Regions from separate parts of the Paraliobacillus sp. JSM ZJ581 genome, predicted to be linked through region 1. Evidence: riboswitches for the same ligand, from Rfam matches in the RefSeq annotation. Region 1 holds a riboswitch; each other region holds the start of a gene.

The links. A riboswitch is a leader RNA that binds a small molecule or an ion and turns the genes downstream of it on or off. The one in region 1 is predicted to bind cyclic di-GMP.
Region 2: another riboswitch for cyclic di-GMP. It lies ahead of ACH6CY_RS03320 (EAL domain-containing protein); the one in region 1 lies ahead of ACH6CY_RS15270 (methyl-accepting chemotaxis protein).
Region 3: another riboswitch for cyclic di-GMP. It lies ahead of ACH6CY_RS02655 (hypothetical protein); the one in region 1 lies ahead of ACH6CY_RS15270 (methyl-accepting chemotaxis protein).
Region 4: another riboswitch for cyclic di-GMP. It lies ahead of ACH6CY_RS12755 (prepilin-type N-terminal cleavage/methylation domain-containing protein); the one in region 1 lies ahead of ACH6CY_RS15270 (methyl-accepting chemotaxis protein).

Annotation. Positions count from the first base shown of each region.
Region 1 covers NZ_JBISEP010000046.1:5,081-11,507, reverse strand. Annotated here, with positions in the region: gene ACH6CY_RS15270 (methyl-accepting chemotaxis protein) at 62-1,852, opposite strand; cyclic di-GMP riboswitch class I at 1,960-2,044, opposite strand; gene ACH6CY_RS15265 (ribonucleoside-diphosphate reductase subunit alpha) at 2,374-4,662, shown strand; gene ACH6CY_RS15260 (ribonucleotide-diphosphate reductase subunit beta) at 4,732-5,781, shown strand; gene ACH6CY_RS15255 (flavodoxin domain-containing protein) at 5,797-6,237, shown strand; gene ACH6CY_RS15250 (TSUP family transporter) at 6,315-6,427, opposite strand, start outside.
Region 2 covers NZ_JBISEP010000003.1:79,077-85,503, forward strand. Annotated here, with positions in the region: gene ACH6CY_RS03320 (EAL domain-containing protein) at 1-1,876, opposite strand, end outside; cyclic di-GMP riboswitch class I at 1,959-2,037, opposite strand; gene ACH6CY_RS03325 (dicarboxylate/amino acid:cation symporter) at 2,167-3,372, opposite strand; gene ACH6CY_RS03330 (ROK family protein) at 3,674-4,561, opposite strand; gene ACH6CY_RS03335 (glycoside hydrolase family 1 protein) at 4,632-6,014, opposite strand; gene ACH6CY_RS03340 (MurR/RpiR family transcriptional regulator) at 6,075-6,427, opposite strand, start outside.
Region 3 covers NZ_JBISEP010000002.1:189,052-195,478, reverse strand. Annotated here, with positions in the region: gene ACH6CY_RS02665 (DUF2334 domain-containing protein) at 1-615, opposite strand, end outside; gene ACH6CY_RS02660 (GGDEF domain-containing protein) at 581-1,453, opposite strand; gene ACH6CY_RS02655 (hypothetical protein) at 1,437-2,531, opposite strand; cyclic di-GMP riboswitch class II at 2,630-2,712, opposite strand; gene ACH6CY_RS02650 (ABC transporter ATP-binding protein) at 3,077-3,856, shown strand; gene ACH6CY_RS02645 (ABC transporter permease) at 3,831-4,577, shown strand; gene ACH6CY_RS02640 (TetR/AcrR family transcriptional regulator) at 4,923-5,540, opposite strand; gene ACH6CY_RS02635 (hypothetical protein) at 5,982-6,427, shown strand, end outside.
Region 4 covers NZ_JBISEP010000026.1:2,002-8,428, reverse strand. Annotated here, with positions in the region: gene ACH6CY_RS12775 (pilus assembly PilX N-terminal domain-containing protein) at 1-31, shown strand, start outside; gene ACH6CY_RS12770 (GspE/PulE family protein) at 63-1,688, shown strand; gene ACH6CY_RS12765 (type IV pilus twitching motility protein PilT) at 1,698-2,729, shown strand; gene ACH6CY_RS12760 (type II secretion system F family protein) at 2,770-3,972, shown strand; cyclic di-GMP riboswitch class II at 4,044-4,126, shown strand; gene ACH6CY_RS12755 (prepilin-type N-terminal cleavage/methylation domain-containing protein) at 4,181-4,507, shown strand; gene ACH6CY_RS12750 (prepilin peptidase) at 4,577-5,332, shown strand; gene pilM (type IV pilus biogenesis protein PilM) at 5,345-6,280, shown strand; gene ACH6CY_RS12740 (hypothetical protein) at 6,321-6,427, shown strand, end outside.

The DNA of each region.
Region 1 (6,427 bases):
GAACATAAAATAATTCAGTTGACTATTCTGACTCACCAACGTGATTTGACGTAGAACCTTTTTAGTATTTAAATTTTCTTACTAAGTTATTCAGTTCTTCTGCTGATAAAGCTAACTGACTAGATCCGGTCGTTATCTCTTCCATCGCACTTGTTGTTTCTTCTGCCGATGCCGTCGTCTCTTCCACACCTGCTGCTGATTGCTCTGATATAGAAGCAATTTCATGAATAGATGTATTCATTTGCTCACTATCTACTGTCATTTTAGTTAGGCCATCTGTCATTTGCTGTACATTTAGTGTTACTGTTTCAATCGCATCTTTTATTGAATTGAAGGAAGCTCCTGTATTACTTATTTGCTCCTTACCGCGCGCTACTTCTTGATACCCTTCTTCTAATGTTGTAGATACAACAGACGATTCTTTTTGGATGTTTGCTGCAATTGTCGTAATATCCTTAACAGAGTCACTCACTTGTTCAGATAACTTACGAACTTCATCAGCTACAACAGCAAATCCTTTCCCCTGTTCTCCCGCTCTAGCTGCTTCTATTGCTGCATTTAAGGAAAGTAAATTGGTTTGCTCAGCTATATCTTTAATCACGGAAATGAGTTTAGTAATCTCCCTTGACTGGATATCTAGCCCACGCACTTTCTCTACTGCTTGTTTTACAATAGTGTCAACATTACCCATTTGTTTTATTGATTCTTCCATCAATTTATATCCAGTTTCTGTTTCCGTTCCTACTTCCATCGTTGTTTGGCTTACCTTTTTACCATTATGACTAGCTTCTGTTATTTTCGAAGTAAAATTCTCCATTGCATGTGCAAGATCTCCAGCATGACTAGCTTGTGTTTCAGTACCTGAGGCCAACTCTTCCATTGTCGCCGCAATCTGTTCAGAACCATTTTTCACTTCACTGGACGATTGAGTTAAAGCTTCACTTTGTTTACTCACTGTATCTGCTGTTTTATTAATTCGTTGAACAATATGCTTAATATTTTCTTGCATCACATTCATTGATTCTCCTAGTCTACTTATTTCATCTTTTGCTTGATAATCCAGGGAATCGGTTGTTAAATCTCCATTAGCAATATTATTACTCATCTCAACTACTTTACCCAAATGCTTAGATACATGCCGACTTAAAAAGATTATCATGATAATACCAATTACAATAGAAAGGAACATAGACATAGTTAATGTAATTAAAACAGAATTTTGACTATCGATTACATTACTAACAGCTTCTTCTCTCTCATCATTTACCGTATTTCTCAACATTTCTAAATATGATAGTGACTCATTTGTTAAGTCACTAAACTGTTTTGTATAAAATGCAAATAAATTACTTTCAGCTTCATATTTACCAGCAATCTCCTCCAAAAATAATTCGTCTATTCTATCATTAAATGTGTTTATACTTTCCATTAATGATTTTTGTTGATCGGTATCCACGTTTTTTTGGATAGTACTTAACAATTCTTTTACCTTTTCTTGATCTTCTTTATACTCATCTATGTATACATTACTTCCATTTTGTGAATAACTAAGTGCAGACATTGATTTAGCTCTTATCTCTGATCCAATCTCCGTAATAGCAATTGCTCTACTTCCCCTTCTTTCTAATGCATTGACCTCATTTTCAACAGTGACAACTGATTTTATAATAAATCCTAAAGAAATTGCTAATAATAATAGAACAAAAAAGAAAGCGGTTCCAAATTTACCGCCAATTGATTTACTTCTCATACCGATAAGTGGTAAGTCACTCAATTTGTTTATCCATTCCCTCCTCTTCGTTTTGGTTTTCGTTTTTGATATTTTCTTTCGTTTCAGCTTCAATTGTTTCATGACATTTCTCCTCTCTTTTATCATTAAAAAAAAGCTCACCAAAAGAATGGTGAACTTTTTACGTAATTTAGAAACGTTATTCTGCTTACGTGAGTGATTCATTTCTTTTCGGTAGCTCGGCGATCATCGTTTGATAACAACAGACCCGTAGCTTTGCGTCCTTATCTTTCAATAAGTTTGCCCTTTTCCTATTCATTTGTACGTTAACATATGCTAATTATATTATAGTTAAAAATAACTAATTACTCAATATTATTTAAAGGTATTTTTAAATTATAGTAGTTTCTTCCTATACCATTTTACAGTTAATATTGCCATAATGTATATATACTTTTCAAACTAAAAAATATATATTTTACAATTGCTTAATTTAATAAATTACGTTATCATACAATATATAGGTGTTTTCGAACGGAATCCGCCTATATATTGTATTTTTAATGTAGAATGGCAAGAACTCAACATCAAAGCTTCTATAAACATTCATACATATTATTATTTTGTACAGGAGGATATTTATAATGACAATGGTAATGGACAATGATATCCAGCGTGTGTTGAAGCAACTCTCTCAACTATCTAACAAATACGATATGGATATTACTCACATCGAAGAACAAATTCGAAACATAGCAACCACCTCTAAAGATCCGAATCAAGAGGCGCTTTTTTATGCGCTAAATCGGATTTCAATGGATCAACCTAATTGGACTTTTGTAGCAGCACACTTCTATTTAGAGCAAATCTATCAAGAAGCAGCTCGAAATCGTAGTTACGATACAAATAATAAGTACGGAAATCTATATAACCTACTATTGTCTCTAACAGATAAAGGCATCTATGACAAAGCTATTTTAGAAACGTATACAAAAGAAGAAATTGATACGTTAGAACAAGAAATTATTCCAGAACGTGATCAATTATTTAACTACATCGGTTTGTTCCTATTAGCAGATCGTTATTTAGCTCGCGACCATGATCGTCATTTATATGAGTTGCCACAAGAAAGGTTTATGATTATCGCGATGACACTCATGAAACAGGAAGCTGCTGAGAAACGCCTTGATTTAATTAAAGAAGCATATTGGGCTTTGAGCAATTTATATATGACAGTAGCTACACCAACACTTTCAAATGCTGGTAAAAGCTATGGCCAATTATCCTCTTGTTTTATTGATACGGTTGATGATTCATTAGATGGAATCTATTTAAATAACTGGGACATTGCTAGATTAAGTAAAGATGGCGGCGGAATTGGTATTTACTACGGTAAAGTTCGCGCATTAGGATCTGATATTAAGAAATTCAAAGGTAACTCTTCAGGTGTTGTTCCTTGGATTCGCTTACTAAACGATACTGCTGTAAGTGTAGATCAATTAGGACAACGTCAAGGAGCAGTTGCTATTTATCTTGATGTTTTCCATAAAGATATTATGAGTGGGTTCCTAGATTTAAAAACAAATAATGGTGATGAAAGACGTAAAGCGCACGATATTTTCACCGGTGTTTCTATTCCTGACTTTTTCATGGAGCAATTAAAAGTAACTGATGAGAGCGGAAAAAGTATTGGCGAGTGGCACACATTCTGTCCACATCAAGTAAAACAAATAATGGGTTGGAAAGACGAAAACGGGAATGCGCTTGGTCTAGAAGATTTTTATGATGAAACAGATAACAAATACTTTACTGAAAAATATAAAGAAGCTGTCAATCATCCGTTACTACCAAGAAAAACATATCGGGCAATGGATGTAATGGCACGTATTATGGTCGCACAATTAGAAACAGGTACACCTTACATGTTCTATCGTGACGAAGTAAATCGTCAAAATCCTAATAAACATGGACGTGGTGTAGGTAGAACATCAATTTATTGTAGTAATCTATGTACAGAAATCGCCCAAAACATGTCAACAACAACGATTGTACGTGAATATCAAGATGAGGATGAAAATATTGTCATCGTACGTAAACCGGGTGAGTTCGTTGTATGTAACTTATCTTCTATCAATCTGCCAAATGCAGTACGTGCTGATGTATTAGAACGTCTAATTCGTATTCAAGTACGTATGCTTGATAATGTTATAGACTTAAATACAATTAGTGTCGGACAAGCACAAGTAACGAATAAGAAATATCGCGCTGTTGGACTCGGTACTTTCGGGTGGCATCACCTTCTTGCATTAGAACATATTCATTGGGAATCTGATGAAGCTGTTCAGTTTGCCGATAAAGTGTACGAAGATATTGCTTATTATACGATCCAAGCGTCAATGGAATTAGCAAAAGAAAAAGGTACTTATCGTGCATTCGCTGGCTCTGAGTGGGAAACAGGACGTTACTTTGAGCGAAAAGGTTATAATAGCGAGCGTTGGCAGTCATTAAAAGCAGATGTCGCCACAAATGGAATTCGTAATGGCTGGTTAATGGCCGTTGCACCAAACTCTTCCACAGCAAAAATTGGCGGCTCAACGGATGGAATTGACCCATTATATGCGGTTGAATTCGCTGAAGAAAAGAAAAATTTCAAATTCAAAGTTACTGCACCTGACTTAGACCATGTCACTTATAATTACTATCGTCGTGCACGTCATGAGCTAGACCAGACCTGGAGCATTAAGCAAAATGCAGCTAGACAACGTCACGTTGACCAAGGAATTAGCTTTAATCTGTACGTGCGTCATGATATCAAAGCAAAAGATCTATTGCATTTACATCTGTCTGCTTGGGAACATGGTTTGAAAACTACTTATTATGTCCGAAGTACTTCTCAAACAGAAATTGATGAGTGTGAAGCTTGTCATAGTTAATAATGAAAGGGACAAGGAGTTGTTCACTCAACAGCTCCTCCCCTTATTCTTACAGGAGGCAAATATAACATGGTACAAACTGATCAACCGTTGACGAAAATAAAATTACTTAACCCTACTTATCCGAACAAATCTACCGGAATAATTAATGGACAATCTTCTGGTCTCTTAAACTGGAATGATATTGCTTATCCGCAAATGTATGATCTATATCAAACATTATTATCGAATTTTTGGAAAGCACAAGAAATTAATATGCAAGATGACATTAAACAATGGGATAATCTTTCAGAGACCGAAAAAGATGTTTTCTTGCGCATTAACACACAGCTTGCTTCATTAGATAGTCTACAAACACCGACAATGTCTCACGTGATGGACTATGTGACAGATTCAAGCTTTAAAGCGATCTTTGCAGTTATTTCTCAGCAAGAAGCTGTTCATAATGAATCTTATTCATATATTCTAAGTTCTCTTGTACCATTAAGAGAACAAAATGAGCGTTTTGATCAAGCGAAAGATGATCCAATTGTTCGTAAGCGAAATCAATTAATCCTAGATAGCTATGATGCTTTTCGTGAAAAACCAACACCGCAACGATTATTTGAATTAGCGGTTAATTCTATTAACTTAGAAGGCATTTATTTTTATGCTGGTTTTGCTTTCTTCTATCACTTGGCACGCCAACAAAAAATGTTAAAAACAAGTACAATGATTAGCTATATTCAGCGTGATGAAATGCAACATGCGTATTTCATTTCACAGTTTATCCGTATATTGTTAACAGAGAATCCTGAATTAAATACAGAAGAGAATATTCAATATGCCTATCAAACGATTGATAAAGCTGTCCAAAATGAAAAGGAATGGGCTAATTATATTCTAAAAGACATCGATGGCATCGACCTTGATGAATTCCATGGCTATGTGGAATACCTTGCAAACAAGCGTCTGCGCCAAATTGGTTTAGATAATTATTATGAAGAACGTGAGAATCCAATGGCTTGGATACACGTGTTCAGCGACGAAATGTTAAATGAAACAAAATCAGACTTTTTCGAGCAAAAATCTCGTACGTATACAAAAGTTTCTTCTTCTAATGGTTTTGATGAATTATAAGGGAGGCTATTGGCAATGAAAGCTGCCATTATTTATACATCAGTAACTGGTAATACGGAAGATCTTGCAAGACAGATCTACCACGGTATGCAAAAACAGCACATTAATGTAGACTTTATTGCTATCGACGAGTTAGACTATGATACACTTCCAACCTATGATATTATTGCAATTGGGACGTATACATGGGACAATGGCGACCTTCCAATAGAAATGGAAGATCTGTTTATCGCGTTTGAGGAACAAGATATGAAGCATGTCACAACAGGTGTATTCGGCACTGGTGATAGTTTTTACCCTTATTATTGTGGAGCGGTCGATTTATTCCGAGACATGTTATATGTCCATACCAACTTAGCTGTTACACTAAAAATCGAATTAACGCCACAACAAGAAGACCTAATACGTTGTGAAAAATTCTGTGACCGACTCACAAGAACATTAGTACTAGCATAATTTTATTGCATCTATAACAAACAGTTACGTTCAAATGAACGTAACTGTTTGCTTCATTTTATATGCTTTTGCAATAACTAATAAGAGAATACATTATACATATTAATAAACAAAATAGTTAAAATAGCTATATTAAAAATCTTTTCTATTTGCTTATTCGTTAATTTATGTACAAAATTAGTACCAACAA
Region 2 (6,427 bases), on a different contig from region 1:
CACTTTCTGTTATTTCCAATTCTAAATATTTTGGTTCTATCCCTGTTTGTTCTAAAATCTTTTTAATTTTTTTACCAAAATATGTTTGTTCTAGTTGTTTTGCAGAAACATTTACAGATACAGTCAAATTATCACGTCCTGCATCCAATTGCTGTTTGAACTGCTCACAAGCACGTAAAAGAACCCATTCATCAATTGCAAAAATGTATCCAGTCTCTTCTGCTATCGGGATAAATTCACGTGGGGAAACCAATCCTAATCTTGGATGATCCCAGCGTATAAATGCTTCAAACCCTATTACACTTTCATTTGTAAGATTAATTTTAGGCTGAAAATATAATGAAAATTGCTCGAATTCAATTGCTTGTTTTAACTCTACTTCTATATTTCGTTTTCTTAAAATAGTTTGATAAAGTTGTTGATTAAAATAACAATATTGTGCTTTTCCTTTTTGTTTTGATAAATACATCGCTGCATCAGTATGATGAAGCAAAGTATCCTGTTCTTGTCCATCATCTGGATAAACACTAATACCAATACTAGGTGAAATAGTAATCGTATGATTTTTTATTATAAAAGGACTGGAAAATAAATGTAATATTGTTTTAGCATATAGCGTGCCAAATACTCTTCTTACATTTGGCACAATAATTACAAATTCATCTCCACCGATACGATAAACGGTGCCGACGGGCTCAAAAGCATGCTTTAAACGCTTTGCCGCTTCGGATAAGAGCCTATCACCTACATTATGACCCATTGTATCATTTATACTTTTAAATTGGTCTAAATCCATCAAAAACATTAAAAAAGGCTGTGATGTTCTCTCGGATTCTTCCATGATAGTTTCTAAATCTTTCGTAAATTTCGTTCGATTTTTTAACTCTGTTAACGTGTCGTGAAATGCTAGATAGCTATATTCTTGCATTAACTCTTTGTTCCGTTGCATGACATACCACTGCCTACCGATAATCATTAGCAGCATAATAATCATACCAATCATCAATACATTTATTTTCCAATGGTAGCTTTCCATTAGCATAATCAATAAAATGAGAATAATAATATACGGTAATATAGACTCTTTACTTTCTACATATTTCACCATCTTCCATTCCGAAACTTCCGTATACTCTTTTACTAATTTTGCTGAAAGGAGAAAAAATAATAAACCTAGTGTCCAAAGAGAGTAGGCAATGACAACACTCATATTATTAACGGAAAAGTAAAAATATAGAATAACCCCTATCATATGAAAGAACATGCCTGATACAAGAAATAAAATCGAGTCTTTTTCCATACTTTTTCGAGATATATAAAACAAGAAAACATTCGCAAACAGGATACTCAGTGTACATATTTGAAAAACTAAAATAAAAAATGTCATGCCTTTAGAATAATCCACAAGTGACATAATCGGTTGAACAAAGTAGTAAATATGAACTACAATAATAAATGTCACAAATACACTAATAGTAAAGAAAAAAGATTGTACTGATTCCTTCATTTCAATTGTCTTTATTTTATAAAGCAGTGCAACTAAAAAAGAAACATATGCGATGACTAGTACTGGTAGAGAAGCGATCGGGAATGTTGTTGCTTGAAAAAAAACTAACATATATAACCAAATAAAATTAGCAACGCAAAAAAAGAACAAACCTATTGCAATAATTAGCCAAAAACGACGTCTTCTTTCTTTTGTTATCAAGCTAGCTTGACACACCCATTTAAATCCAACTAGACTAACCACAATAGATACACAAATATTTACAAACGTATGTATCCCTTCCATATCTTGAATAAATAATAGAAAGACAAAATATAAAACAGTTAGAATTAATATTGACGTAATTATTTTTGGTTTTGAAAATAACATAAGCATCCCGACCTTTAATATAAATACTATAACTAGCAAAAAGGTTATTTCTTATAGAAATAACCTTTTTGCTAGTTATCTCATTGGTAGCTCAGCCGCCATTTTTATTTAGGCCTGTAACTTTGCGTCCTTATCTTTCAATAAGTTTGCCTTTGTTCAGTAAGATAGTATTGTTCTCCTTTATCATTATAGTTCTATTTCATCACAAAATCCAACAATATATGTTACTTTTTCACTATTTTATTTAAAAATGGGACAGAGGCTCTGAAAGATCCCCTGTCCCATTTCTCCTATTTGTTCTTTTCTGTTTCAGCTATAATAACGGCACATGCTGCATCGCCGGTTATATTAACTGCTGTTCTCGTCATATCTAATATACGGTCAATTCCAATTATTAATGCAATACCTTCCACTGGCAACGATACTTGATTCAATACCATTGCTAACATAACTAGTCCAACACCAGGGACTCCTGCTGTACCAATACTAGCAAGGACAGCGGTTAAAACAACCATAGCTAATTGAGCAAAAGACAAGTCTGTTTGATAAACTTGAGCAATAAATATCGTTGCTACCCCTTGCATAATCGCAGTCCCATCCATATTAATTGTTGCACCTAAAGGTTGAACAAAACTACTAATTGATTTTGGAACATTTAATTCTTCTTGTGCAACCTTCATAGAAATTGGTAATGTTGAACTACTGCTTGATGTACTAAACCCAACTGTCATAGCTGGAATGAATGCTTTAAAGAAATGGATCGGGTTACGTTTAGCAATCAGAGCTACAGCCGATCCGTACGTGAACACAGCGTGAATGATTAATACTGAAAAAACTGTAATCATATATAATAACATTGCTTTTGCACCACTTAATCCTAAAGATCCCATCGCTGAAGCCAATAATCCAAACGCCCCATATGGTGCAAATGTCATGACAACATTAACTAGAAACATCATAATTTCGTTACCTTGTTCTAGTAGTCGGTAGATAGCTTCTGTTTTTTTTCCTAACATAGCTAATGCAAAACCAACAAAAATCGCAAAAGTGATAATTTGCAACATATTTCCTTCTACCATTGCTTGAATCGGATTGGTAGGAATAATACTAGTAAATGTTTCTATAACTGTTGGTGCTTCTTTTGTTTCATACGAAGCCTGAGCTGTCTCAATCCCAACACTGCCTGGCTGAAGTATCATAGCCATTCCCATCGCAATCGTAATCGCAATCGTTGTTGTTACGAGGAAAAACAATAGTGCTTTTCCCCCAATACGTCCTAACTTTTTTGGGTCTCCGATAGAAGCGGTTCCTAAAGTGATCGAAAGAAAAACAATAGGTACAACTAGCATTTTAATTAAATTTAGAAATATCGTTCCTAATGGACTAAAAAAATAGGAATCTAGTGGATCAAATATAGCTGGCGCATAAAAATGCAATGCTAAACCTACCACCGCACCTAAAATGAGCCCTATAACTATTTTTAATGTTAGTTTCATTTTCGTTCCTCCCTACATCGCATACACTGATGCCTATAACTGTTAAATTGTTGCGTCATTGTTGAAAATTTTAAAAAGGAAAGAGTATATTATAGAGTAGAATGGAATATTTGAGAAAAACAGAAGCAAAATTAATAGCAATGCATTATTAATTAAAATACAAAAGCCACACTTTTGTCAATCAATAAATCATATAAGGAGCTTTCCTTGTCACTATGAGCGTTCTATTCAAGGCGTAGCCGAGAGGACCAAGTAGAGAAAAAGAAAGCGGGACAGAGGGCGGTTCAAACCCTTGTCCCGTCTATTGATATAAATAGTGGTATACTGCACCGATTAAGTTGGCGTCTGAAGAGAATTGACACCTGTCTACTTCAGGAGTAACAGTTGCTATCTTTATCTGTTTTACAACTTTAGCTAACTTTTCATCTATCCCTTTTAAAATATCTTCTCTATTACTTATGCCACCACCAATTAAGATCAACTCTGGGTCATAAGCATATTGAATATTATACAAACCAATTGCAAGCATGTGATAAAATTCATCTATTGCTCGAATACATGCTTCATCTCCCGCTTCTGCAAGCTGAAATACCTTTTCACCTGTTAATGTCGATCGATCAACATTTTTATAGGCTGCTGCCCGTCGAATAATGGACGATGTGGAGGCCAACTCACTAAACGTATTCTGACCTGATCCTAAATTAGCAGGATTTAAAATCATATAGCCAAATTCACCAGCATGTAAGTGAATGCCTTTATGAATAGAACCATCTTTAATCAACGCTCCACCTACTCCAGTTCCAATTACAACAACCGCAACATTCTTCTTACCTTCTGCTTCACCTTTCCAAAGTTCCGCAAGAGCAGAACAATTCGCATCATTCTCTATTTGAACAGGTAAACTTATTTCTTTTTCAAAATGTTCTTTGATATTCGGTCCATGTATATAAGGAATTGCGCTTGCTCCTAGAATAACACCAGCTTCAGTCACAGCACCTGGTGAACTAATTGCAATTCCCTCTATTTCATATGCTGCATAGCGCCTAACCTTTTCACGTATATAACTTGTCAAGTCCTCTAAACTATCCGGTGTTTTCGTTTTATCTTTCTCGTACAACTGACATTGCTTATCGATAATCGCAGATTTAACATGTGTTCCACCTAAATCAACAGCAAAAATAACAGCCATTATGATCACGACCTTTTTCTAAAAATTCGGGTGTGAAAATGGGACAAGGGGGCTGATCCCCTGTCCCATTTTATAAACCATTTCTTTCAACAACTTCTTTAAACCAATAACCACTTTTTTTCAAATATCGTTTTTGATTATTGATATCAACACGATAAAAACCGTATCTATTTTTGTAAGCATTTAACCAAGACCAGTTGTCCATAAATGTCCATACATGATAACCAAAACAATTTGATCCTTCTTCTATTCCTTTATGGAGCCATTTCAAATGCTCTTGATAAAACTCAATCCGATAATCATCTTGTATCATATTAGAATCGTCCATGAAACGTTCCTCATCAGATACACCCATGCCATTTTCAGCTACATACCATGGAATATTGTTATAGTTATCTCTAATATTTATCGCAATATCATATACACCTTTTTCATAAATTTCCCAACCTCGATGTGGATTCATTCTTCGCTCAGGCCAAATATACGAGTCAAAGAAATGCGTTGGTAGTATGCCATGACTATCATCCACTGGGGTTTCTTTCTTTTTGACTCTTCTTGGTTGATAATAATTAACTCCTAGAAAGTCAACAATATTTTCTTTAATAAGCGCATGATCACCATCGAACGTTTGTGGCAACAGATCATGTTCCTTCAATAATTGTATTAATTCAACAGGATATTCACCTAAAACAGATGGGTCTAGGAAGCTTCGATTAAAAAACAAATCAGCAATTTCTGCCGCCTTTAAATCTGCTTCGTCTTGACTGCGCGGATACGAAGGCGTGAGATTTAAAATAATTCCTATCTCTCCATCTTGATTCATGTTACGATATTCACCAATTGCCATTGCACTAGCTAACATGGTATGGTACGCAACAGTTACTGCACGCTTCATATCAACGACACAGGGATAATGGAAATCATTCAAATAACCCATTTCCACAGGGACAATCGGTTCATTAAACGTTGTCCAACGTTTAACTCTGTCACCGAACAAATGAAAAGCAGTTTTTGCATAATAAGCAAATGATTCAACTACTTCTCTGTTCTCCCATCCTTCTATCTCCTGTAAATGAAAAGGCATATCAAAGTGATATAAATTAATAATTGGTGTCACGTCATTTTTTAAAAGCTCATCAATGACTTGATTGTAAAAATCAACAGCTTCTTGATTTATATTTACTCCATCTGGTAACAAACGAGACCAAGAAATGGATGTTCGGAAGGAATTCATATTGATATCCTTCATTCGCTTAATATCTTCCTTGTAATGGTGATAAAAATCAGATGTTTCGGATGGACCGACATCTTGATAAAAACGATCAGGTTCTATTTCATACCAATGATCCCATATATTTTTTCCTTTACCACCTTCATTAGCAGCACCTTCTGTCTGTGTAGCAGAGGCTGCAGCTCCCCATAAAAAACCTTCAGGAAAAACGTATTTTTGCAATCATGACACCTTCCTTTTCTATTTTAGCGGGACAGAGGGCTAGAACCCTTCGCCCCATTTCTATGAACGAGGGTACTGACCCTCTGTCCCATTTTTTGGCTTTCGATGTAAAAAGGCATATTCTGTGCCTATCCATTTATTTATGTTTTCACGGTACATATTAATATATTGGGAATAAATGAGGTCAATAATAACAAGTAAAGGAATCTGACCAGATAATTGTCCAATATTTCCTGCATTTTTCAAATCTGAAGTCAATAAACGATAATCAGCCAATGCTGCTATTTCTTCTGATTGGTTGGAAGTCACAACAACAACCTTTGTTCCCTTTTCTTTTACCTTTTTAATGACAGGAATAATGTTTTTGTTTTCTCCTCGTAATGTTAAATAAAATAATAAGTTATTTTTATTCA
Region 3 (6,427 bases), on a different contig from region 1:
TGTGTTGAATATAGTGTCTAACGCTTTTGCAAAATAATATGCTATTTGATCATCCAATTGTGTTGAAGCTAAATAATAGTCTTTTTTATTGCTTATAAGAATCGGGTAGTTATAATTACCTCGAAAGCCCTCGATAATTACTTCCATAGTCGATTGCTCGGTAACTAATTTCATTTCTTTTAACGATTCAAATGTGGAGTGATTGCTCCCCATTGAAATTTCCTTTATATTGACAGATTGATTTGTATCTTTAATAGGAAAGCGTTGTTGAAACTGATTTATATTCTCCCCTATAAATATAATCGAGCCATCATAGCCTTCCATGGATTTAATAAAAGAGCCATCTAGCTTTTTATGATCCAATCCTATATAAAAAACATAATCATAGTTGGACAAGTTAGTAACGTTACTTTCTGATGTTACGGTAGATTTAGAGTAATGGCTAACTAGCTGATCTAATAGGTACACTTGTTCATTTAATTCATTGTTCGTACTACTATAAATAATTAATGAATTAAGCTCTGAATCCGGGTTTGCATATACCAGTTTAGCGGATAGAAAAACAGTCCCTAGTAGACAGCTAAGCAACATAGTTATTAAGTTCGTCAAACGCATTATTAAACATCCTCATGTAGTCATCTAATTGTTCGTGATACACACAATATCCGAATGCAAATTCAATTGTTACCATGCGATTTTTTTTGGATAATGTATAGTCTTTCATATTACCTATGATTTTTTTCATGACAGTCTCCACTCCTGCAACATCTGTTTCTGGTAATAACAGTGCAAAAGTATCATCAAAAATACGAAAGCGACTGTCACTTGCTCTTGTTGCTTGTGTAACTTGGTTTGCAAAACTCTGAAGGACATGATTTGTTTCTTTCTCTCCATACAACTTTTTAAATGTTTCCCAATTTTTCAATTGAATTAATAATAATGAGAAAGATTGTTCATAACGACTTGCTCTTTTAAACGATTCATTTAATTGCATATAAAAGCGTTTTTCATTGTCAAAATTTGTTGCAGGGTCTATTGTAACTAGTTGATAGTATTGTTCTTTCCAATAATGATATTTAGTAGTTATTATTTTTCTTTTTTTATGAAAATGACCAGAAACAAAAGAAGTAACAAGTAGTATCATTTGCCAAATAATCATTTTAGAAACAGAAAACGAAGCGATTCCTTGTATGTTAAAAAAGGTGTCAGTGCTCATTGTCTGTGCTAAAATCATATAGCTTCCAAAGAAAAAAATGACAAGAAGACTAATACCTAAACTAAGTAATAGCCCTTTTGATACTCCAATGAAGATTAAAGCAATCGTCATAAAGAACAACATTGTATCTAGCCCTGTTTGAGCAGTGTAATAAAAGTAATAAATAGAAATAGCGAAATTCAAAAAAATAAGTAGTGCCATACTCATTGAAAAATGATGGTTATCTGATAAGTTCATGCTCCCTTAAGCTCCTTTCTGCAATTAGAGGAACAAGGTTGTCAAAGATGTGTGTGTTGTTAGTTGTTTGATCCATATATGCTCCTTTGAATGGGCTTTGCTTTACGCGAAATGATTGAAGTCTGTCATAAAGTTTTAGAGCAAAAGAATCGTTTTTTTCAACTAGTGCATATTGAATCGCAATACCATATAAAGCTGGTGACTCATAGGTCACTGCAGGTTTTAAAGTGGTTGAATCATATTGTCCAAATAGCTTGTGATGCGTATCGAATTCTTGCTCTAAGAATGAAAGGAAATCATTCGTATCCATATTAATTTTGCCTAAATGATAGGCAGTGTATGTTTGTTCAATCATATTTACTTTGTCATCATAAACAAACTCGTTTTTATCAATTAAATAGCGTGTTGGAAATAATGGATTACTTTTTACTGCCGTTTGTTTTGCTATACGATACATTTTTTGATAAAGTTCGTGATCCATCCATTCTAAGTGATTGAGTCTTTCTAACGTTTTTAGGTCCAAATATGCTGTAGACAGTGCACTGCTTTTCGCATCATATTTCCAATCATAAAAATCTACAAAATATTGATTGTAGGTTCCTTTCTCGATCAATGTTTGTGAGATATGCTTTGCTGTTTTTCGATAGGTTCGTTCATCCCACTGATTTGTAGCATCCAATAACGCCTGGATAATTCTAAGGTCATCTACATATGCATTTACGCTTTCTGTTACTTCACCATTGAGTAAGACACGCCAATGAATCGATCCTTGTTTGGATAAGAAATATTCAGTGAGTTGCTGATACCCTAAATCAAACAGAGCTCTATTATCACTTTTTACGGCGTATTCCAACCAAAGACCAAGTGATTCTGATAAAGAATAATCTGTATCACTCGTTTGATAGTGTGTTTTTAATAGTTTGTTTGCATTGAGCATATCTTCCCATATGAATTTTTCTAATGGTGTTTCTAGGTGGGTGCGTGTTGATTCATCTGTAGGCTTTTTTATAATGAAAATAGTGATACCGATTAGTAGTATAAAAAAAACGATAGCGATATGAAACTTAAAATTTTTCATGGTAACTCTCCTAGTAAATGAAGGACTATTAATAGCGATATTGCTTAATTCCATTCTATTAAAGTTTAATAAAGCGCTTTTTACATAAAAAAACGACCAATAGGAATGGTCGGTTGCGCCACTCACTCCCAATTTGTAAGGCGCCCACATATAACAAATTGATTCTAGTACCATATAGATAAAAAACACTGAAACTTAAATTAAAAGAGTAATTTGTCTTAATTAAATAGTATGATTATTTTGTGAAAAAATCAAGTTTTTTCACCTGTTTGTTTCTAAAGTGATCATTTAATATGGTATGGTTAGATGAATTTAATAACATATGGATAAAAGAAAAGATGTTCTATTGATAGATGAAAAAAGCAAGGGTTCAGCATTTAGCCTCTTGTTCCATAGTTCAGTTGCTAATGTCCGTTGATGAATCGTCTACCATAAATTACTAAACAACAAACATTGTTTTTAGATGGAAAAGATGCTGTATTAATTAAAGGGAAGAAAGTTGCTATTGTGGTATGATAGTATTATTTAGGAAGGGCGATTGCGTTATGAAAAATAATGAGGCATGTATTCGAATGGTAGATGTTTCTTACAACTTTGGGGAACAAGTAGTCATTAATCAGCTGAATTTGGTGCTTCAAAAAGGTGTTTCTTATGCGCTGATCGGTCAATCTGGTATTGGAAAATCTACCTTGTTACGATTACTTGCTGGTCTTGTTTCACCAGAAAGTGGAACGATTTATATTAATGACGAAAGATTAATGAAGCCGAGAGTGAAAACCGGATTTTTATTTCAAGATCTAGGTTTATTTCCATGGCAAACGACTTTTGAATCGATCAAAATGCCGCTGCAAATCCAGACAGGTATACAAAAAGAAGATTTAAAGGTACGTGTTTTTAAATGGTTAAAAGAGTTAAAAATAGAGCATTGTGCGAAAAAATACCCACATGAATTAAGTGGTGGCCAAAAACAACGAGTAGCTTTAGCAAGAACGCTTATCACAGAACCAGATTTTCTTTTAATGGATGAACCGACATCCGCAATTGATGCGATGACAAAAGAATCGATTCAAGCACTTATTCTAGCGCAACATCACAAACAACAAACAACGATGCTGTTTGTGACACATGATATTGAAGAAGCAGTTTATTTAGGAGAAGTTATCCTAATTATGCGAGAGGACGGAAAAATAACTCGGATTCCCAATCCTCTATTTGGAAAAGAAAACAGTAGAGAAACCTTAGCCTTTTATCAAGCATGTATTGATGTAAGGAAACTTATAAACATGGAGATGGAGACAGATGAAGTATTTGCGGTGGATAGGTAGTAATCAATTTTTTATTGGATTTTTAACCACGCTTTTAGCTTGGCAAATGGTTTACTTTCTAATTGATACACATACAATCCCAGCACCAATGGAAACATTGATTTATCTATATACAATAAAAGGATCAATACTGTTACATGTATTGGCTAGCATGACTAGAGTGGTCGTAGCTATTGGCATTGCTCTAATAATAGGAGTGCCAATCGGTATATTAGCCGGAGTCAATCGACTATTTAATCAATTTTTTTCCCCTTTTCTTTATTATATTTATCCTATTCCTAAGGTAGCATTTTTACCTGTATTAATGCTTTTATATGGTTTAGGGAATAAATCGAAAATCATCTTAATTATTTTTATTATAGTATTTCAGATTATTTTGTCAGTGAGGGATGGAGTAAGGCAAATTCCATCTTCATATTTTACTGTCATGGATAGTTTCGCCTCTTTCAAATTACATACATATCGCTATTTAATTATTCCAGCAGTTTTACCACACATATTCTCCGGATTACGTGTTAGTGTCGGTATTTCACTTGCAACTTTATTTTTTGCGGAAAATTACGCAACAACATATGGGGTTGGTTACCATATTTTAAGTGCATGGACAAAAATGGATTACACTGAGATGTTTAGTGGTATTCTTGCTTTAAGCTTTTTAGGTATTGCAATGTTTAAGTTAATCGATCTATTGGAAGCTAAGGTCACTCCTTATAACGTTTAACATTGCGTGATATCTAGGCTTAACTAATATGGCTCTGTGAAACTATACTAGCATTATAAATATGGTGAATTAATATGGATAAGCTTTTTAGGTTTATTGCGATTTTACAAGGATTCACGCTGAGCAGAGCGCACCGTTTAAACTTTATGATATGTATGTAATCGCTATTTTCCTATAACAGTCTCACGATAAATGTCTCTTTTGTTACCTGAGCTTTCTTTTTTCTAGAAAATATATGATAGGAGAGGAGCGTTTATATCAATTATTATCTCTCATCAGCCCCCCTCTGTATGTAAATTATTTGAAAGAAAGTTAATGGATGAACACCTAATCACATCTATGCTATTAAGAATTGAAGTCCTTTTCTGTTTGTAGAATGTTTTGTAATGCTTTTCCATATAAGTTAATTGGAACATTGTCTCCAGAAATAAAGTGAAAAATGGCCATTCCATTTTCTAACGATAAAATGGTCCAAGCTAATTCTTCTGCGGATAGATCAGATTGTTTCCCATCCTTTGGATTCATATTATTAATTACTGTTGAGACATGCTCTACAGATTCTAAGATCATATCTGTCCACTTTTTTCTTACAGATTCATTTCTCATTGCATACAAGAGAAATTCCATGTTTAGTATACTCCAAGCTTGGTTATTTTGTTTATCTAAATCAAAAAAATGCCGCATTTTTTTGATGAAATGGTCAATGGATTTTTCCTCATTAATTATGTGTTGAATGGTATTGAGACGTGCATGCATTTGTTGCTCTAATAAAGCAAGGAATAGTTCTTCTTTTGATTTAAAGTGTGTATAGACAGCCCCCTTTGTAAATCCAGCAAATTCGGCAATTTTATCAACAGAAGCCCCGTGAAATCCTAGTTTGGAAAAGGTTATGGTAGCTGAATCTAGGAGCATTTTTCGTGTTTCTTGTTTCCGTTCCTCATTGGTTAATCGTTTTCTAATCATTTTACTCTATCCTCCTTTTGACAAGTATAACACAATATATACTAGACTCAATAGGATGTAAATACCTAGTAGTTATTCCTGTTTCTTAGTGGTGTTGCCCATATTACATATATGAGTATGGAAACTATAACTTATCATCAAGTACTTTTAAAATTATAGTATATCAACCTTTGGGGAATTTGTTGAAGAGAGTAACACACGATGTGAAATAGCTATTTTAAAAGTAGCTTAATAATACATGCAATTTGACATACCTTTAATAATGTGTATACTATATAGTATGTTGGTTAGTTAAAAATAAACTTAGGACACTTAACTATTCTGCTTTGTCATCTTTCTAACGAATCAAAGGTTCATGAGTGGGAAGTGACAGTGTTGTGATCATTTTGTTAAAACTTCTGAATGGGAATGTTTTCAGGAATAAAAACTAGGAGGTGGATGATGTTTAACAGTGAAAAACTTAAAGTAATTGGGAATAAGCATTTTAAGGAAGCACAAGAGTTAACTGAAATATCTATAAATGGTGTTGCGACCTTCCATCAAGATGTTCAGGCAGAAAGCTTTCATATATTGGGTCGATGTAAGGTGAAAAGGGCAGTGCAGGCAGACCGATTTGTCAATAAGGGTTCCTGTTCTGTTAATGGCAAATTAACATGTAATCAATTAGTAAATATCGGTCAGGGCTCTTTCAACTTGATTGAAGCAAATAATATTGAGTCTTCTGGTAGCTTAGAAACCACCGATTCTATCTCGTGTAAAACTTTTCAATCAATGGGTCATTTAAAACTAAAAGGGGGGCTTATTTGCGAACGGGCGTCAATAGAAGTTTCTGCTCCATCAGAAGTGAGTGAAATCAAAGTAACAGACGAGGTAACGATTAAACTAGC
Region 4 (6,427 bases), on a different contig from region 1:
TACGAAAGAACCATCGGTAGAGATAGATTGATGTAGAAATTTAACATAGAATGAGGTGTCATATGGTTACCCGAACGAAACGAAAACTCGGTGATGTTTTAAAAGAGCACGGATTAATTACAGAGCAAGAAATCATTCAGGTGCTAGAACAAAAGAAGCCAAAGCAGAAGTTAGGCGATGCATTAGTTGAACAGGGATATATCACTGAACGCCAACTGTTAGAAGTATTAGAGATTCATCTAAAAATAAACAGTGTTTCATTATATCGATTTTCAATTGATGACGCGATGATGGAATTAGTTCAAAAAGAGTTCGCGAGACAATATATTTTATTACCGATTGAACAACGCGAGAATGTGTTGACGGTTGCGATGAATGATCCACTAGACTATTACGCAATTGACTATTTGGAGCTTTCTACTGGTTTTATCGTAAAGCCAGTCATTGCAACAAGAGACGATATTCTCCAAGCCATCAATAAATATTATGATATGGGTAATGTCTATTCAGATGAAGAAATGGATGCTGAGGACGCGCCAGCTGTTAGAGTACTAGATCAAATACTACAAACCGGCGTAACGATGAAAGCAAGTGATATTCATATTGATCCGACTGAAACAAAAGTGGTCATTCGATATAGAGTAGACGGCATGTTACGTTCTGAAAAAACAGTCCCAAGAAGACTGCAAAATGCACTAATTGCACGTGTGAAAATTTTATCAGAATTAAACATTACTGAGACGAGGTTACCACAAGATGGGCGGATTCGTTTAATGATTGATACAAAACCAGTTGATCTACGAATTTCCACACTTCCAACTGTTTTTGGTGAAAAAATTGTTATTCGAATATTAGATTTATCTAATATTTTTAAGACGTTAACAGAGCTTGACTTCTCAGAAGGAACGTTAACTCAATATAGGGAAGCGATCAAACAGCCATCTGGGTTAATTTTGCTAACAGGGCCAACTGGTTCTGGTAAAACAACGACGTTATATGGCTCGATTAATGAACTTAATCAGGAAGATGTCAACATTATTACGATTGAAGATCCAGTCGAATATCAGCTTGAAGGCATTAATCAAGTTCAAGTGAATAGTACTGTTGGCTTGACATTTGCTAAAGGACTTCGATCTATTTTGAGGCAAGACCCGAATATTATCATGGTTGGGGAAATTCGAGATAGAGAAACAGCTGAAATTGCTATTCGATCGGCGCTTACTGGACACTTAGTTTTTAGCACCTTGCATACTAATAGTGCAATTGCTGCTATTCCGCGTCTTTTTGATATGGGTGTTGAGCCTTATCTTGTCGTATCTGCACTATCTGCTGTTATGGCTCAGCGCTTGGTGAAAAAGGTATGTCCTGATTGTAAAAAAACACGACCGATATCTGAAATGGAAAAACGGGTACTTGAAAATCGTTTTATTGAAATAAATGAAGTGTATGAAGGGGGAGGCTGTGATAGTTGTAGACATACAGGATATCGAGGACGATTAGCAATTCATGAATTGTTAGTCATTGATGAAAAAGTAAAAAATTTAATGATGAATCAATCGAATATGTCTGAAATAAAAGCCTATTTAAAAGATAATCAGATGCGATTTTTATTAGATGATGGATTATTAAAAGTGAAAAATGGATTGACAACAATAGATGAAGTATTACGAGTAGCAACGGAAGAGTAGGTGATTCATGTGCATTACAGCTTAGAAGATTTGTTAGTATCAGCGTATCGAAAGAATGCTTCAGATATCCATTTAACAGTTGGTTCACAACCAATATTTCGAATTGATGGAAGACTGCAACCTTTCGGTGAAAATAAACTAAAGCCAGAAGATACGGAGAGAATGACAAAAGAAATTCTAACAGAAACATTATGGGATAAGCTAATGAAAGAACGAGAGCTTGATTTGTCACATGGCGTGAAGCAAGTTTCACGTTTTCGAATGAATATTTATTTTCAAAGGAATTGCCTTTCGTTAGCGATACGTACAATACCGACAGTAATTCCGTCAATTGATTCGTTAAACCTTCCGGATGTGATGAAAGAAATTGCGCAATTATCCCAAGGCTTAGTATTAGTAACTGGGCCAACAGGCAGTGGAAAAAGTACATCATTGGCTTCGATGATCGATTATATGAATCAGCGTATGAATCGGCATATTATCACTTTAGAAGATCCAATTGAATATTTACATCAGCATAATCATTGTCTCATCGATCAACGCGAAATTGGCTTTGATACGATCAATTTCCAAAAAGGTTTACGTGCGTGTTTAAGGCAAGATCCCGATGTCATTTTAGTAGGTGAAATGAGAGATTTAGAGACAATATCAACCGCTATAACAGCTGCAGAAACAGGGCACTTAGTTTTAGGTACTTTACATACAACAAATGCAGCATCTACCATGGATCGAATTATTGATGTGTTTCCAGCGCATCAAAAAGGACAAATCAGAATTCAACTAGCAAATGTGCTTGAAGCAATTATCTCACAACGATTGTTTCCGTTGTTAAAAGGGTCTGGAAGAATAGCAGCAACTGAAATATTAATTAATACACCTGCGGTAAAAAATTTGATTCGTTCAGAGAAAATGCATCAAATACCGAACACAATGCAAACGTCAAAAGAATTTGGCATGCATACGATGTCAATGGATATCAAACGGTTGTTGCAACAAGGCATGATAAGTGAAAAGCATGCTGCGGCATATGTGAAAATTTAAACGATTGATTCCTTGCTTGTGATGAAAGAAGGTGAAATGGATGAAATATTTTTCTTATAAAGCAAAAGATTTAAAGGGCAAATTAATTAAAGGCAAGGTGAATAGTGAAACAAAAAAAGAAGCAATGAGACATTTACAAGCGAATGGTCTTATCTTGTTTGAACTAAAAGAGTTGAATCCAATTCTTTACAAAGATATTTATATAGGAAAACCGATTAAAAACAAAGATTTTGTCATTTTTTTACGACAGTTTGCTACGTTAATTGATGCGGGGATTACATTAGTTGAAGCAACAGTCATCCTACAAGAGCAAACAAATAGTAAACCGTTAAAAAAATCATTAAACCAAGTACAATATTCACTTGAAGAAGGAAATAGCTTGTCTAATGCCCTAGCAGAATTTCCGCGGTTATTCCCAGAATTATTTATTAGTATGGTACGAGCTGGCGAGGTGAGTGGTAACTTAGATGAAATATTAAATCGAATGGCAAATTACTATGAAAAACAATATCAATTACGACAGAAAATTATTACCGCTTTAACTTATCCAATCGTTGTGGGAATAGTGGCGATTGTTATTACTATATTCTTATTAGCTGTTATTGTACCGATATTCACGAATATGTTTCTGTCATTTGACCAAGAGATTCCAACTTATACGCAAGTTGTTTTACAGATTAGTGAGATTGTCCAATCATACTGGTGGGTCTTATTGCTCATCACTTTACTTAGTGTCATTATTGTTCGGCTATTAAATAAAAATCCAACAATGTCATACTATTTTGATGTAATGAAATTAAAAATGCCGATATTTGGAGTTTTTATTCAAAAAGCACTATTAGCTAGAATGACACAAACACTGAGCTCATTATTAAATAGTTCTGTTCCAATTCTTCAAGCTGTGTCTATTACGGAAAATGTGATTGAGAATAAAGTAATGAAGCAAGTTCTTCAACAATCGAAGGATTCATTAGAGAGTGGTGAATCAATAACAGAGCCGATGAAGAACCATTGGATATTTCCTAAATTAATTACTCAAATGATTACTGTGGGAGAGCGTACAGGTTCAGTAGATGCCATGCTAAAAAAAGTATCAGAATTCTATGAACAAGAATTAGATGAAAGCTCAGATAAACTAAAGTCATTAATAGAGCCAGTGATGATTATTTTCCTAGCTTTTGTCGTAGGAGCAATTGTTTTGTCGATTGTTATCCCGATGTTTAGTTTGTTTGAAAATATCTAAAAAAAGTATAAAATATAGTATTAAAGTTATAGACATTTACCATGTTTATAGTATAATAGTAATTGTTATGAAATAATATAGGAGTGAAGAAGATCTATCTTTATTTGGGCACTTGGATAGATTGGAGCTAGTAGTGCAACCGACTGACACCATGAATGTACTAGATGATGTGAGTCTTTTTTTTATACAAATTAGGGGAGGTAAGGAAATGGTAAACAAGTTGAAGAAGGTATTACGTAGTGAGAAAGGTTTTACATTAGTTGAGCTATTAGCAGTAATCGTTATTCTAGCAATTATCGTTGCAATTGCTGTACCTGCTATTGGTAATGTGATTGAATCAGCGGAGACTAATGCAAGTGAAGCAGAAATAGAATTAGTTCTAGATGCAGCAAGGTTAGCAGATGCTGAGGGCAATTTTACTGATGGGATGTCAGTGGCTGATTTAGTTACTGGCGGATATTTAGAGGACGATGGTGAACTACCAACTGGAACAATTAGTTTCGTTGAGGCTAGTAATACGTATGAATTAAAATGAGGTTAAATCAGCTAATATTTTCAGAGATCCCTTATGTAAGGGGTCTCTATACATATCTAGGAGAATAGGATGGAGCTTATTATTACAATTATATTATTTATATTCGGAAGTGTGTTTGGTTCGTTCTTTAACGTTGTGGGTTTACGAATCCCAACAAAAAAATTTTTAGAGTCAGAACGATCGTATTGTCCTCGATGTGGTAAAAACTTATCTTGGTATGAATTATTACCGATCATTTCATTTATACGTCAAGGTGGGAAATGTAGAGGCTGTAAAACAAGCATTTCGTTAATATATCCTGTCATTGAACTATTTACAGCTTCACTATTCGCGCTTAGCTACTATTTAATAGGTTTCAAAATAGAATTACTTATGGCACTATTGTTAGTTTCAATATGTGCGATTATCATCGTTTCTGATATAAAATATATGCTAATCCCCAATAAAATTTTGCTGTTTTTTTCCCCATTCATCCTATTTATGCGAATCCTGTCACCGCTTGATCCATGGTGGTCTCCGATTGTTGGCTCGCTGATAGGATTTATTATGATTTTTCTTATTATTATTAGTAGTAAAGGAGGAATGGGTGCAGGAGACATGAAGTTATTTGCTTTACTAGGTTTAATTGTTGGATATCAAGGTGTGTTATTGACGTTTTTCATTGCTACATTAATAGGTACTGTTGTTAGTGTGATATTACTTATAAGAAAAAAAGTAGATCGCAAATCACCGATACCGTTTGGGCCGTTTATTTGTGTAGCTGCTTGTATTACTTACTTTTTCGGACAAGATATGTTGAACTGGTATATGACATCATTTTTTTAAGGACGGATGAAAATGGGACTTCTCAAAAAGGATCGAATTAACTTGATGTTAACAGATCATGTTGTTCGTTATCTATATCAAAATAATCAAACAAGTGATCATGGCGAGATTAAACTCGAGCCTGGTTTAATAGAAGATGGAAAAATCATTGATAAGCCTCGATTCATAGGTGTTTTAAAAGCTTTAGTCAAAGAAAAAAATTGGAGGAACAAAGAAGTAGCCTTTTGCGTACCTGACGCTTTTGTTACGTTACGTGATGAAGCTGTTCCGAAGCAATTAAGTGGTGAAGAAATAAAACAATATATCGAAATGGAATTAGATAACTCAATTCGTTTACCATTTAAAAATCCTGTCATTGATTATGAAATAATTAAACAAGAGGAAGATTTAAGCCATATTTTACTTTTTGCATATCCAAAGGATCGCTTAGAATCATACATAGATGTGTTTCATCAAGCCAATTGCAAGTTGACGATCGCAGATTTTTCTTTCTTATCTGTCTATCGGGTTTTTGCTACACATGATTTAATCAACAAAGAGGCGCATCTGTTATTGATTCAGTGGAGAAAAGCCGATATCGTTTTGACAGTGTTTCATAATGATCGCCCTATCTTTAATCGACATATTTATCTTGAAGGAGCTAGTGTGTCTAACAATTATCACCAAGAAGAAGATAATGCGTCAAATTCAATCGATCAAGAACCTTTTCAAAGTATAGTAGAAGAACAATTTGTCACCATTGAGCGTTTCATGGATTTTTATCAATATTCGATTACGAATAACAGTGCGCAAATTGATCGTATGGCGTTAGCTGGTGATTCTAAGTACCATTTGAAAATAAAAAGTTTATTAGAGGAAAGATTTAATTTAAGTGTTCAGACACCATTAAATAATCAAGAGCTTCCATTAGAGTATACGGAACTGTATGGCCTAACGTTAAGAAAATAATTCTTTTTATTCCATATTAAACGTTAAGGAGATCAATCATATGATAGAAATTAATTTAGTTGAAAAGAAAAAAACGAATGCATCTCCGTATGTCTTAATCGGGATTTCTATTATAAGTGCGTTACTGATAGGTATTGGTTTTTTTCT